3 regions of the Agromyces molybdatiresistens genome follow, and region 1 is predicted to be linked to each of the others. Evidence: predicted binding sites of a transcription regulator. Region 1 holds the regulator's gene; each other region holds the start of a gene.
The links. Region 1 encodes LexA, which represses DNA repair genes until DNA is damaged. Its sites were predicted from a motif close to TCGAACANNTGTTCGA; they were not measured.
Positions count from the first base shown of each region.

Region 2: the regulator LexA is predicted to act here: its motif matches at 1,688-1,703, upstream of imuA' (DnaE2-dependent mutagenesis accessory factor ImuA').
Region 3: the regulator LexA is predicted to act here: its motif matches at 2,901-2,916, upstream of ACULK2_RS05540 (Rv2578c family radical SAM protein).

Region 1 covers NZ_CM188258.1:1,693,837-1,698,643, forward strand. The annotation lists gene ACULK2_RS07740 (methylenetetrahydrofolate reductase) at 1-269, shown strand, start outside; gene metE (5-methyltetrahydropteroyltriglutamate--homocysteine S-methyltransferase) at 266-2,605, shown strand; gene lexA (transcriptional repressor LexA) at 2,707-3,384, opposite strand; gene ACULK2_RS07755 (LysM peptidoglycan-binding domain-containing protein) at 3,656-4,036, shown strand; gene ACULK2_RS07760 (GNAT family N-acetyltransferase) at 4,358-4,807, shown strand, end outside.
Region 2 covers NZ_CM188258.1:2,024,629-2,029,435, forward strand. The annotation lists gene ACULK2_RS09345 (M20/M25/M40 family metallo-hydrolase) at 1-1,167, opposite strand, end outside; tRNA gene ACULK2_RS09350 (tRNA-Leu) at 1,377-1,460, shown strand; gene imuA' (DnaE2-dependent mutagenesis accessory factor ImuA') at 1,720-2,574, shown strand; gene ACULK2_RS09360 (DNA polymerase Y family protein) at 2,571-4,109, shown strand; gene ACULK2_RS09365 (error-prone DNA polymerase) at 4,109-4,807, shown strand, end outside.
Region 3 covers NZ_CM188258.1:1,216,936-1,221,742, forward strand. The annotation lists gene ACULK2_RS05525 (malate:quinone oxidoreductase) at 1-131, shown strand, start outside; gene ACULK2_RS05530 (ATP-binding cassette domain-containing protein) at 455-2,272, shown strand; gene ACULK2_RS05535 (VanZ family protein) at 2,283-2,822, opposite strand; gene ACULK2_RS05540 (Rv2578c family radical SAM protein) at 2,925-4,064, shown strand; gene ACULK2_RS05545 (sensor histidine kinase) at 4,206-4,807, shown strand, end outside.

The sequences.
Region 1 (4,807 bases):
GTCTCGCCCGCCTCGAGCAGCTCACCGGCGTACCCGCGCCCGCCGAGCTCGCGATCGACCTCGAGATCGAGCCGGATTCCGAGGCGCAGTTCGGGCTCGGCGTCGAGTACGCCGCGAACCTCGCCGCCGCCGTCCTCGCGGGCGGCGCACCCGGGCTCCACCTGTACACCTTCAACCGCCACGAGGCCGTGCTCTCCGTCCTGGACCGGCTCGACCTCGCCGACGCGCCCGTCCATGCGGGCACCGAGAGGAACACGAGAGAACGATGACCGCACCCGCCTTCCCCACCGGAACGATCCTCGGCTACCCGCGCATCGGCCGGCGCCGCGAGCTCAAGCACGCCGTCGAGTCGTTCTGGGCCGGCCGGATCGACGCCGCCGAGCTCGAGCGCACCGCCGCCGGTCTCCGCGCCGCGACCCGCGAGCGACTCGCCGGGCTCGGCCTCGGCCGCACCGACTCGGCGATCCCCGAGAGCTTCTCGTACTACGACCAGGTGCTCGACGCCGCCGTCGCGGTCGGTGCGATCCCGACCCGGTTCGAGCGCCTGCTCGACGCCGACGGCCGGCTCGACCTCGCCGGATACTTCACCGTCGCGCGCGGCGAGGGCGCCGACGCGCCCCTCGAGATGACCAAGTGGTTCGACTCGAACTACCACTACCTGGTCCCCGAGATCGGCCCCGACACCGCGTTCGCGCCGCACGCCGACGCGCTCGTCGCGCAGGTGCGCGAGGCGCGCGAGGCCGGCTTCACGACGCGCCCCGTGCTCGTCGGCCCGGTCACGTTCCTGCTGCTGTCGAAGGCGGCGGATGGCGCGCCCGACGGGTTCCGTCCGCTCGACCGCCTCGCGGACCTCGTGCCCGTCTACCGCACGCTGCTCGCCGAGCTCGCCGGGGCGGGCGCCGAATGGGTGCAGCTCGACGAGCCGGGCCTCGTGAGCGAGAGCCTCGACGAGCCGCGCGATCGCGTGCTGGAGGCGGTCGCCGCCGCCTACGACGCGCTCGGCGCCTCCGACGCGCGCCCCGCGATCTTAGTCGCGGCGCCGTACGGCGACCTCGGCGACGCGCTGCCGGCGCTCGCGGCCGCCCCCGTCGAGGCGATCGGGCTCGACCTCGTGCGCGGCGATGTGCCCGAGCAGCTCGACCCCGTCACCGAGGAGGCGCTCGCGGCAACCACGCTCGTCGCGGGCGTCGTCGACGGCCACAACATCTGGCGCGGCGACCTCGCGCACGCGTTCGCGCGCGCCGAGGCGCTCCGCTCGTTCTCGGGGTCGGTGGCCGTGTCGACCTCGACCTCGCTGCTGCACGTCCCGCACGACGTGACGGAGGAGACCGCGCTCGACCCGCGCCTCGTGAGCTGGCTCGCGTTCGCGGACCAGAAGGTCGAGCAGGTCGCGGCGCTCGCGCGCGGTCTTGCTGAGGGGCGCGACGCCATCGAGGCCGAGCTCGACGCGGCATCCGCTGCCCTGGCCGACCGCGAGGCGGCGCCGGGCGTGCGCGTGCCCGCGGTGCGCGACCGCCTCGCCGCACTCGACGCGAGCGCGTTCGCGCGCGCCGCCTACGACGAGCGGGTGGCCGCGCAGGAGGACCTCGCGCTGCCGGCCCTGCCCACCACGACGATCGGCTCGTTCCCGCAGACGGCCGAGATCCGGCGCGCCCGCGCTCGCCTCGTGAAGGGCGAGCTGACGGATGCCTCGTACCGCGAGCTGATGCGCGAGGAGATCGCCCGCGTCATCCGCCTGCAGGAGGACCTCGGCCTCGACGTACTCGTGCACGGCGAGCCCGAGCGCAACGACATGGTGCAGTACTTCGCCGAGCTCCTCGACGGCTTCGCGGTCACGCAGCACGGCTGGGTGCAGTCGTACGGCTCGCGCTGCACGCGGCCGTCGATCCTCTGGGGCGACGTGTCGCGGCCCGCGCCGATGACGGTCGAGTGGTCGGAGTACGCCCAGTCGCTCTCGGAGAAGCCCGTCAAGGGCATGCTCACGGGGCCCGTCACGATCCTCGCGTGGTCGTTCGTGCGTGACGACCAGCCGCTCGGCGACACCGCGCGGCAGGTGGCGCTCGCGCTCCGCGACGAGATCCGCGACCTCGAGACGGCGGGCATCCGCGTCATCCAGGTCGACGAGCCCGCGCTCCGCGAGCTGCTTCCGCTGAAGCGCGCCGACCAGCCGGCGTACCTCGACTGGTCGGTCGGCTCGTTCCGCCTCGCCACCGGCGGCGCGGCGCCCGCGACGCAGGTGCACACGCACCTCTGCTACTCGGAGTTCGGCGTCGTCATCGACGCGATCCGCGAGCTCGACGCCGACGTGACCTCGATCGAGGCGGCGCGCAGCCGCATGGAGGTCGTGGGCGACCTTGCCGCGAGCGGCTTCGACCACGGCGTCGGCCCGGGCGTCTACGACATCCACTCGCCGCGCGTGCCGAGCGTCGAGGAGGTGCGTTCGCTCCTCGAGCGCGCGGTCGACGGCGTGCCCGCCGGACGACTCTGGGTGAACCCCGACTGCGGCCTGAAGACCCGCGGCTACGACGAGACGGTCGCCTCGCTCGCGAACATCGTCGAGGCCACGCGCTCCGTGCGCGAAGGGGTCGCGGTCGCGACGGCCTGACCCGAGGACCGAGGGCGGATGCCGCGGGGGTGAGCCCGCGACATCCGCCCTCGTCGTCTCCGGCTTCGGTCGCTGCCGGGCGCTGAGTGCCGGGCCGTCCGTCAGACGGTGCGGAGGACCGCGACGACTTTGCCGAGCACCTCGGACTCGTCGCCGAGGATCGGCTCGAACGCGGAGTTGCGGGGGAGCAGCCAGGTGTGGCCGTCGCGCTGGCGGAAGACCTTGACCGTCGCCTCGCCGTCGAGCATCGCGGCGACGATCTCGCCGTTCTCCGCGGTCTTCTGGGAACGGACGACGACCCAGTCGCCGTCGCAGATGGCCGCGTCGATCATGGAGTCGCCGACGACCTTGAGGATGAACAGCTCGCCCTTGCCGACGAGCTGGCGGGGGAGCGGGAAGACCTCCTCGACCTGCTGCTCGGCGGTGATCGGCACGCCGGCCGCGATGCGCCCGACCATCGGGACCATGGCGGCGTCGCCGACCGGTGCCGGCTCGACCGAGGGCGAGCGGTTCTCGGTGCCAGGAAGGTCGATGAGGATCTCGAGCGCGCGGGGGCGGTTCGGGTCGCGTCGCAGGTAGCCGGCGAGTTCGAGCTGGTTCAGCTGGTGCGTGACGCTCGAGAGCGAGGAGAGGCCGACGGCGTCGCCGATCTCGCGCATGCTCGGCGGGTAGCCGCGGTCGGCGACCGACGCGCGGATGGCCTCGAGGATCGCGAGCTGCTTCGGGCTCAGCGTCTTGCGCCGACGCGACCGGCCGCTCGCGCCGCGTGCCTGGTCGATGTCGATGCTCACGTGCCTCGCCTCTCGTCGGGACCGCGTCGGCCCGGATGTCGGTGGTCGATGTTCGACTGTCGTCGGACATTCGAAACTGTATCCGCCTCGCACGCGCGCGACAAACATCCGTTCGAGTGTGTCGCGGAATCCGGCCCCGGAAATCCCACTTCCGGTGCTTGCGGCGTCGAATCTTCGAAGATATATTCGGAACACAGCTTCGTATCCGGCCCTCCCGGCCGAGGGCCGGATGCGGGGCTGGAGCCACGGGAGGTGCGGAATGAGTGCAGTGGTGATGGGGGCCGCGGGTGCGGCTCAGACGATGCCCGCGTTCGGTTCGTCGACGGCGCGCACCCGACTGAGGCTCACCCGGCGCGGTCGGGTCGTGGTCACCGCCCTGGCCGCACTGCCCATCGCGCTCGGCGTGCTGGTGGGCGTGCTCTCGAGCGGCGGCGCGGTCGCCGGGATCGACGACGGCCGAACCGTGGTGGCGTTCGAGACGATCGAGGTCGGCGCCGGCGACACCCTCTGGGCCATCGCCGAGTCCATCGCCCCATCGGCCGACCCGCGCGACGTCATCTTCGAGATCATGCGCCTGAACGGGCTCGACGACGCCGTGGTGCAGCCCGGCCAGCAGCTGGTGCTTCCGGCGGGCGAGTAAGGGCCGAGCATGCGGGCGAACCGCCCTGGAGACGAACGGTCACGATTCGCCGAGCGGTGCGGTGTCACTCTTGACGGGGCTCAAGAGGGCAGCGAGCCGGGCAGGTCGTCTGCGAACAGCGCCGCGCCGTCGCCTCGCGTTCCGCGTTCCGCGTTCGTGCTTGCTCCGGCGCCGGTTGCGTGACGTTCGACCGGTCTTCGGGTGGGCGATGAGAGCCGTGACATCGATCGGTGATGCTGGCAGGATGACGGCATGGCACGCGCGGCGGGCGATCCTCCGCATCGACATCGCCGCGTTGGCCCGACACATGGGGCCGGTGATATGGGCGCAACGACGTCGCACGTGATCAAGCCACTCACTCCCGAGACCTTCCCGGCGTGGTTGGCGCTCGCGCAGAAGCACAACGGGGTGTGGGGCGGGTGCTACTGCTCGTACTTCCACGACGACACGGAGCACACCGCCAAGAGCGAATACGACCGGCCCACGTTCAAGCGGCGACTCGTGGCGGAGGGCATTGCGCACGCCGCGCTCGTCTTCGACGGCGACGACGCGATCGCCTGGTGCGAGTACGGCAGTCCGGTCGAACTGCCGAACATCTACCACCGTAAGCAGTACGACGCGGGCGAGACCAGCCCGGCGCCGTGGCGGATCACGTGCTTCTTCGTCGACCGCGACCATCGACGTTCGGGAGTCGCACGGGAGGCGCTGGATGGCGCGCTCGAGATGATCGCGCAGGCCGGCGGAGGCGAGGTGGTCTCGTTCCCCAACGAG
Region 2 (4,807 bases), 330 kb from region 1:
GCCGCCGCTCAGCAGGTACGGGAACACCGTCGCCTCGGAATCGTGGACGTGCAGCGCGTGCGTGACGGCGTCGACGAGCGGGCCGTGCGTGGGCGCCTCGAGGCCGACGTCGCGGTGCACGATCTCGATCTCGACGTCGGGGCCGACGAGTTCGGCGAGCTCGGCGAGCACCGCGTCCTCCTCGCCGGGCAGGGTGCGCACGTCGACGAGCGCCTCTGCCCGATCGGGGATCACGTTGTGCTTGTAGCCGGCCTGCAGGAGCGTCGGGTTCGACGTCGTGCGGAGGGTCGCGGTGATGAACCCCGACGCGGACCCGGTCGCGAGCGCGAGCTCGTCGGGCGAGACCTGCTCGGGGTCGACGCCGAGCGCCCCCGCGATGGCCGCCAGGAGCTCGCGGGTCGTGCCCGTGAGCCGGAGCGGCCACTCGCGCCGGCCGATGCGCGCGATCGCCTCGGCGAGCTTCGTGACGGCGTTGTCGCTCACCCGGCGCGATCCGTGCGCGGCGGTGCCGTGGGCGACGAGCCGGATCCAGAGGAGCGACTTCTCCCCCGTCTGCAGGAGGTACGCGCGCTGACCGCCGACCGTGATCGAATACCCGCCGACCTCGCTGATCGCCTCGGTCGCGCCCGCGAAGAGCTCGGGGTGCTCGTCGACGAGCCAGCTCGCGCCGTAGAGGCCGCCGGCCTCCTCGTCCGCGAAGAACCCGAGGATCAGCTCGCGCTCGGGCAGCCGGCCGGAGGCGAGGATGTCGCCGACGGCGGTGAGGATCATGGCGTCCATGTCCTTCATGTCGACCGCCCCGCGTCCCCACAGCATGCCGTCGCGGATCTCGCCGGCGAACGGGTCGACGCTCCAGTTGCGCGGGTCGGCGGGCACGACGTCGAGGTGGCCGTGCAGGACGAGCGCGGGCTTGTCGGGGTTGGCACCGGGGATCCGGGCGACCACGTTCGCGCGGCGCGGGGCCGACTCGTGCATCACCGGATCGAGGCCCATCGCGCGCAGGCGCGCCTCGACGTACTCGGCGGCCTCGCGCTCGCCGTTCGACCGGCCCTCGCCGTGGTTCGTCGTGTCGAACCGGATGAGGTCGCGGGCGATGATCGCGGTCTCGTCGAGCTCGGGTTCGCGCTCGGGTTCGGGCGCGGGGGTCGTCGGGAGCGTCTCGGCCATGCGGTCCACGCTAGCGTGCGCGTCGGCGAGCTCCCTCGGACGCTCGCCGCGGCATCCGGCACCGGGGCGGAGACCCGGAAATCGTGCTTTCCGCACCTGATCTGCGCCTGTGCCGCTCGGCCGAGCCGGGCGACCGCCGGTGGTCGGAGGGGCCTCGGAAACCGTGCTAATGTCTTCTACGGCCGCTGAGCGATCAGGGCCGAGACAACGCGCGGGTGGCGGAAATGGCAGACGCGCTAGCTTGAGGTGCTAGTGCCCTAACGGGCGTGGGGGTTCAAGTCCCCCCTCGCGCACGCGTTGTCGAGAAGGCCGGATCTTCGGATCCGGCCTTCTCGCGTTTGATCCGCCTGCGTTCGTTGCCCTTCTCAGGATCTTCCGGCGTGTCGCCGTTCTCGACGGCGTGTCCTCCTGAGAGACGGTGCATTCGGCGCCTGGCTCCTGGGAAGCGTGCGCACGCGCTGCGGGGTCGGGCGGCCCCCGGTCGGGGGTGTGGACGAGTGGCATCCGCGACTTGCCTCATTCGAACATGTGTTCGAACATTGAGGGGTGACGATGACCGCTGCCCGACCCGCGCCCGACGGCGCGATCGCCCCCGAGCCGGCGCCTGCGGCGCAGCTCGAGCGGGTCGAGGAACTGCAGGCGCGCATCCGGGGCATGCAGGCGACGAGGCTCGACTCGCGCGCGGTCCCCACGCACCCGGCGCTCGCGAGCGTGCTCCCCGGCGGCGCGCTCCGCGAGGGCGCGGTCGTGCAGGTCGAGGGGTCGATCACGCTGCTCATGGCCGCGCTCGCGGGGCCGTCGCAGAGCGGCCGCTGGGTCGCGGTGTCGGGCATCCCCGAGTTCGGGGTCGAGGCGGCGGCGCGGTTCGGCATCGACCTGGAGCGGCTCGTGCTCGTGCCCGACCCCGGCCGGCAGTGGCTGACGGTCGCGGCGGCGCTCGCCGACGTGATCCCCGTGGTCGCCGTGCGCCCGGTCGGGCGGCTCGCCCCCGCCGAGACGTCGCGGTTCGCGGCGCGGCTCCGCCAGCGGGGCGCCCTGCTCCTCGTCGACGGCGACTGGCCGGGCAGCGACGCCCGCCTCGAACTCGAGCAGAGCGAGTGGACGGGCCTCGACCACGGGCACGGGCACCTCGCCGAGCGCGAGGTCGTCGTGCGGGTCACCGGGCGCGGCGAGGTCGGCCGGGGCGGTCGGCGCCGCCTGCGGCTGCCCGCGGGCGACCTCGGGTTCGCCGCGGTCGACGACACGGGTGCACCGACCTCGATCAGGCCGACCACGGCGGGGCCGCCGCCCGCGATCCGGGCGGTCGCCGCGGGAGGCGGAGCCGTCCGGTCGGGCGCGCCCGGACGGGTCGACGCGGATGTCGCGGCCGCGACATCCGCCCCCGACCTCGCCGCGAGGGCGTCGTGAACCCGGCCGTGCGCACCATCGTGCTCTGGTGCCCCGACTGGCCGGTGCTCGCCGCGTGCCGCGAGCACGGCATCGACCCTGCGCTGCCCGTCGCCCTCACCGAGAAGGGGCTCGTGCACTCGTGCTCGGCCGCGGCCCGGCGCGACGGCGTGACGCGCGGGCTGCGACTCCGCGAGGCGCAGTACCGTTCGACCGCGCTCACGGTGCTCGAGTACGACGCCGCGCTCGACCACCGCGCGTTCGAGCCGGTCGTCCGCGGCATCGAGGCGATCGTCCCGGGCGTGCAGGTGCTGCGGCCGGGCGCGCTGGCGATGCGGGCGCGCGGTCCGGTCCGGTACTACGGCGGTGAGGATGCCGCGGCGCGGGCGCTCCTCGAGGCGGCCTCGGGGCTCGGCATCGCGGGCGCGCGCGTGGGCGTCGCCGACGGGCCGTTCGCGGCCGAGCAGGCGGCGCGGGCCGCGGGTCCCGTCTTCGCGGTGCCGCCGGGCGATTCGGCCGGGTTCCTCGCGCCGCTGCCGGTCTCGCTCGTGGCCGACGCGCGCACCACGACCCTGTTGCATCGGCTGGGCGTCCGCACGCTCGGCGAGTTCGCCGCGCTGCCCGAGGAGGACGTGCGGCGGCGATTCGGCGCGGCGGGCGCGTTCGCGCACGACCGCGCGGCGGGGCGCGAGCAGTCGCGCGTGGCACCGCGCACTCCCCCGCCCGACTTCGAGGTGGAGCAGCACTTCGAGCCGCCGCTCGAGCGCGTCGACCAGCTCGCGTTCGCGTTCCGCGTCCGGGCCGAGGAGTTCATCGACCGGATGCGGTCCGTGCGGCTCGTGTGCACCGGCATCCGTGTGGAACTCGACGACGACCGCGGCGGGCATTCGAGCCGCAGCTGGTTGCACCCGCACTGGTTCACGCCGGCCGACGTGGTCGACCGGGTGCGCTGGCAGCTGCAGGGATCGGGCACCGCCGACGCCGGGCTCGAGGCCGCGATCGTGCGGCTGCGGATCGTGCCCGAACGGGTCGACTCGACCGGCAACCACGAGGAGGGGCTCTGGGGCGGCGGCCCCGACGAGCGCGTGCACCACGGGCTCACGCGCGTGCAGAGCATGCTCGGGCACGAGGGCGTGGTCACGGCGGCGATCGGGGGCGGGCGCATGCTCGCCGACCGCCAGGTGCTCGTGCCGTGGGGCGACCGGGCGCCCGAGCGGGTGGCGGCCGAGGCGCCCTGGCCGGGGAGCCTGCCCGCGCTCGCGCCCGCGAGCGTGTTCCGCGAGCGTCTGCCGGTCGCGCTCGTCGACGCCGACGCGGCGCCCGTGCGGGTCGACGCGCGCGGGACGATCTCCGCGGCGCCGGCGTCGTTCGCGGTCGCGGGCGGTCGATCGGCGCCCGTGCGCGCCTGGGCCGGGCCGTGGCCGGTGGTCGAGCGGTGGTGGGATGCCGAGCGCGCCCGCCGCGTGCACCGGTTCCAGCTGGTCGACCACGACGGCTGCGCGTGGCTCCTCGTCCGCGATGCCGAGGGCTGGTGGGCCGAGGCGAGGTACGACTGATGGGCTGGAACAACCCCGAGATCCCGTGGTCGGAGCTCGAGCGACGGCTCTCCGACCGGCAGCGTCCGGATGCCACGGCGACCCGGCGCGCGAAGGTCCCGGGCGACGGCGGCGACAGCCCCGCCTGGAGCCGCAAGCGGCATCCGTACCGCCCGCCCGACGAGGAGGACGCGCGGCCGGCCGGTCCCGTCGTGCCGTACGCCGAACTGCACGCGCACTCGACGTTCAGCTTCCTCGACGGCGCGTCGGGGCCGGAGCGGCTCGTCGAGGAGGCGCACCGGCTCGGGCTCACGGGGCTCGCGATCACCGACCACGACGGCTTCTACGGCATCGTGCGCTTCGCCGAGGCCGCCGAGGCGTACCCCGAGCTCGAGACCGTGTACGGCGCCGAGCTCTCGTTCGGGCTCACCGAGCCGCAGATGGGCGCGGCCGACCCCGAGGGCGACCACCTGCTCGTGCTCGCGGCTCGCGAAGATGGGTACCACCGGCTCGCCTCCGCGATCACCGCCGGTCAGCTCGCGGGCGGCGAGAAGGGGCGCCCGGTGTACGTCCTCGAGGAACTGGCGGCGCGCGCCGACGGCCACTGGGTGGTCTCGACGGGCTGCCGCAAGGGCGCGGTGCGGCGGGCGCTGGCGGGCGAGGGCGGGGCGGATGCCGCGTGGCACGAGCTCGACCGGCTCGTCGCGCTGTTCGGCCGC
Region 3 (4,807 bases), 480 kb from region 1:
ACCGCATCGGCGAATGGGAGCCGAAGATCCGCGAGATGATCCCGTCGTACGGCACGACGCTGTCCGACGATCCGGATGTCGCCGCGGCCTCGCTCGCCCGGACCGCGGCGGCGCTGCAGCTCACCGCCTGATCCCGACGAGCGGATGCCGCGGCATCCGCCCTTCCCAGGTTCGCCGGCGTCTGCTAACCTCGACGACGCTATGAAGTGAGTACATCCCACCGTCCCGCGCCTGAGGCGCCGTCGACATCGGGGTGTGCGCTCCAGCACTGATCGCGACCGTGGTCGCGCGCGCCTCGACGACGGCAGATGCCCGGCGGGATCCACCTCCGCTCCCGGGCCGTCGTCGCCGCTCACGCGCGACGACCGGCCGGTCGACGTGTCGCCCGTGCTCGCCGCTGCGTGCGGGCGGACGCCGGCGGCCCGGGGGCACCTCGCGAAGGGATCCCTTCCGCATGACGGTCACCCATTCCCACTCCTCCCACCTCCGCGCCGACGGGGTGTCGGTCGCCTTCGGGGATCGGCGCGTGTTCGCCGACCTCGGCTTCGCCGTGCCGCCCGGGCAGCGCCTCGGGCTCATCGGCGAGAACGGCGCCGGGAAGTCCACGCTCCTCCGCCTGCTCGCCGATGCGTCCCTGCCGGGGGCGATCGTGCAGGGCCGGATCGCGCGGCCTGCGCGAACCGGCCTGCTCCTGCAGGAACTGCCGTTCGCCCCGGACGACCGCGTCGACGACGTGCTCGAGGCGGCGATCGCCGAGGTGCGAGCGATCGAGCGCGAGTTCGACGACGCGGCGGCGGGGCTCGCGGCAGGCTCCGACAGCGCGCCCGGCGCCCCCGGTGAGACCGGTGCGCCAGATGAGCCCGGCGAGCAGGCTGCCGCCGACGGCGCGACGGCCTCCGCCGGCGGCGCGACGGCCGCGGCAGACCGCTACGCCCGCGCGCTCGAGGCCGCCGAGCGGGCCGACGTCTGGTCGGTGGAGCGGCGACGCGACGAGGTGCTCGACGGCCTCGGCCTGACCGGCCTCGGCCGGAGCCGCCGGATCGACGAGCTCTCGGGCGGCCAGCGCAGCCGGTTCGCGCTCGCGGCGCTGCTGCTGGCGGCGCCCGAGGCCCTGCTGCTCGACGAGCCGACGAACCACCTCGACGACGACGCGGCCGCGTTCCTCGAGGACCGGCTCCGCGCGTGGCGCGGGCCGGTGGTGTTCGCGAGCCATGACCGGGAGTTCCTCGACCGCGTCGCGACCGGGCTGCTCGACCTGGATCCCGGGCGTTCCGGAGCCACCGCCCTCGCCCGGCAGGCCGGCCGTGCGCCTGGCGGTCGGGGACGCGAGGCGGTGCTCGCGGCATCCGTCGGCACGGTCTTCGGCGGCTCGTTCAGCGAGTACCTCGGCGTCCGCGACGACGAGCTCGCGCGCTGGCGGCGGCAGTACGACGACGAGCAGGGGGAGTTGAAGCGCCTGCGCATCGCCGTCGCCGAGACCGCCCGGAGCGTCGCACCCGGACGGGGTCCGAGCGACAACGACCGGTTCATCACGCACTTCAAGGGCGAGAACGTGGCGCAGGCGGTCTCGCGGCGGGTGCGCAACGCGCAGGTGCGGCTCGCCGAACTCGAGCGCACTCAGGTCGCGCGCCCGCCGGTGCCGCTGGCGTTCGCGGGCATCCCGGCGGGGGCGCACGCGCCGTCGGATGCCCCGGGGTTGCTGCTGCAGCTCGCCGACGTGTCGGTCGCCGGCCGGCTCGACGTGCCCGCGCTGCGGGTGTCGTCGGCGACGCGGCTGCTCGTCACGGGCGCGAACGGCGCGGGCAAGTCGACGCTCCTCTCGGTGCTCGCCGGGCGGCTCGCGCCCGATCGGGGCGTGGTGCATCGTCGCCGCGGCCTGCGGGTCGGGCTCCTCGAACAGGACGTGCGATTCGCCGATCCGGATGCCTCGCCGCGCGCGATCTACGAGCTGGCGCTGGGGGACCGGCGCGCCGAGCGCGTTCCGCTCGCCGGGCTGGGCCTCGTCGCGCCGCGCGACCTCGACCGGCCCGTCGGGCGGCTCTCGGTCGGGCAGCAGCGTCGGCTCGCGCTCGCGCTCGTCATCGCGTCGCCGCCGCACGTGTTCCTGCTCGACGAGCCGACGAACCACCTCTCGCTCGCGCTCGCGGTCGACCTCGAGGAGGCCCTCGGCGGATTCCCGGGCGCGGTCGTGGTCGCCAGCCACGACCGCTGGCTCCGGCGCCGCTGGGCGGGGGAGGAGTTCGCGCTCGATGCGCGGGCGCGCGCCGCATGACGAGTCGGATCTACACGCGCTCGCGGCCGGGGATGCGGTCGGGCACCCCGGCCGCGACGCGCGCGGGTCGCACCGCGAGGACCACGACCAGCGCCCCGATGCCGGCGCCGACGCCGTTGGCGACGACGTCGCGGAGGTCGAACGTGCGGTCGGGCAGGAACGCGCGCTGCGCGAACTCGGCCGCGAGGCTCACGCCGGACGCGAGCAGCGTCGCCGAGATCACGAGGTGGAACCGCGGTCGACGGAACCAGGCCGCCCAGAGCGCGCCGAACGGAAGGAACAGCACGGCGTTCAGCCCCGACTGCACGAGCGAGTAGCGGATCCCGGCGGGCATGCCCATGCCCGCGAGGACGTCGATGATCCCGTCGACCCGGATGAGCCCGCCCTCGCCGTCCACGTGCACCGGCCAGAAGAGCACCGTCCACAGGCCGATCCCGTACGCGATGCCCAGGACCATGAGCACCAGGCGGCGCCACGCCAGCGCTCGTCCCGACGGCCCGTCGGACACGCCGGCGCGCCGCGAGCGCTCGGCGTCGGGGGTCCGTGGCATCGCCACAGCGTAGCTCGGCGGCGTTGCGGGGGCGTTGCGCGGAGGTGTCGGCGCCCCGTGCGTCGGCTTGCCACCGATTCGAACATGTGTTCGAATGAAGGCATGCGGTGGAACGGCCAGGAGATCGGCGTCGAGCAGCAGGGCACGCTGCCGGGCCTCGCCCGTCTCGACAACCTCGTCCGGTCGGTGCAGACTCCCGAGTTCGCCGGCCTCACCTTCCACGAGGTCCTCGCCAAGTCGGCGTTGAACAAGGTCCCCGGCCGGTCGTACGTGCCGTTCGGGTGGACCATCAACCCCTACCGCGGCTGCAGTCACGCCTGCGTGTACTGCTTCGCCCGGCCCACCCACGAGTACCTCGACCTCGGGCCCGGCGACGACTTCGACCGCCAGCTCATCGTGAAGGTGAACGTCGCCGACGTGCTCAGGCGAGAACTCGCGCGCCCATCCTGGCGGCACGAGCCCGTCGCGCTCGGCACCAACACCGACCCCTACCAGCGCGCCGAGGGGCGCTACGCGCTCATGCCCGGCGTCATCGACGCGCTCGCCGGCAGCGGCACGCCGTTCAGCGTGCTCACGAAGGGGAGCCTGCTGCGCCGCGACCTGCCGCTGCTCGCGAGCGCACGCGAGCACGTGCCGATCGACCTCGCGATGTCGATCGCAGTGTATGACGACGAGCTGCAGCGGTCGATCGAGCCCGGCACGCCGACGACCGCCGCGCGCCTGGCGACCGTGACCGCCGTGCGCGACGCCGGCTTCGACTGCACCGTGTTCCTGATGCCGATCCTCCCGTACCTCACCGACACGCGGGCGCACCTCGACGACGCGCTCCGGCGGGCGAAGGCCGCGGGAGCGACGAGCGTCATCTACTCGGCGCTGCACCTGCGCGGCTCGGTCAAGCCGTGGTTCTTCGCGTGGCTCGAGCGCGAGCATGCCGAGCTCGTTCCCCAGTACCGCGCGATGTTCCCGGGCTCCGCCGCCTACGCGCCGAAGGCGTACCGCGAGTGGCTCGCCGCCCGCATCCGCCCCCTCATGCGTGCGCACCGGATGGAGCGCGGCCGGGAGGACGTGGTGACGGGCAGCGTGCAGTCCTCCGCCGCGATCGGAGCGACGGGGAACGGTGCAGCCGGTGCGACCGATCGACAGCCCGGTGCGACCGGGCCGGAGAGGTTCGCGCCGCGGCGGCGAAGTGAGGTGGCGGATGCCGCCGCGCTCGCCGATGCGGCCCCGGCGATGCTCTTCTGACGGCCGGGCCGTCAGCGCCGCAGCCGAACGCGCTCGATCGGGACGTGGTCTGCTCCCGAGCCGGACTTCGGCCCAGGCGGGGGTGAATGCGATAATCCGGCCAGCGCCGTGTTTCCCCCGCACGGCCGGATCGGAGCACGAATGACCCTCGGCCTGCCCGAGCACCTCGCGCGCGCGTCCCTCAGCCGGGCGCTCGCGAGTGCCGGCCATGCCGCGGGCGCGGTGTGCCTCGCGACCGCGCTCATGGTCGCCATCGCATCGGTCGTGATCGGTTCCGGCCCCGACGGGATCTCAGACCGGCGGGCGGCCGTCGTCGCGACCGTGCTGATCGTCGTGCAGGCGCTGCTCTACGCACTGGTGACGCTGAACCCGTCCGTGACGCTCACCGTGACCTACCTGCTCGGCGGCACGGCGGTCGTGTTCGGCATCACCGCGCTCGTCATGCAGCCCGGCAACGGATTCGAGACCACGAACAACGCCGTCCTGGCGATGCCGCGCGTGGCGTTGCTGCTCGTCGGCGGCGCGGGCGTCGGGTCGCGCATCGCGATCACGTGGGCCGCCCTCGGCTGGGGCCTCGGCGAGGCGGCGAGCCTGCTCGGCGCAGCGATCGCCGGCGGAGCCTGGGCCCCGAACGCGGCGGCCGCCGCCGCACTCGGCCTCGTCATCGTCGCGCGCGTGTTCGACTCGCTGACGCGCAGCGACGGCCGCCGTGAGACCGCCCTGCACCGGGCGAGCCAGCAGAC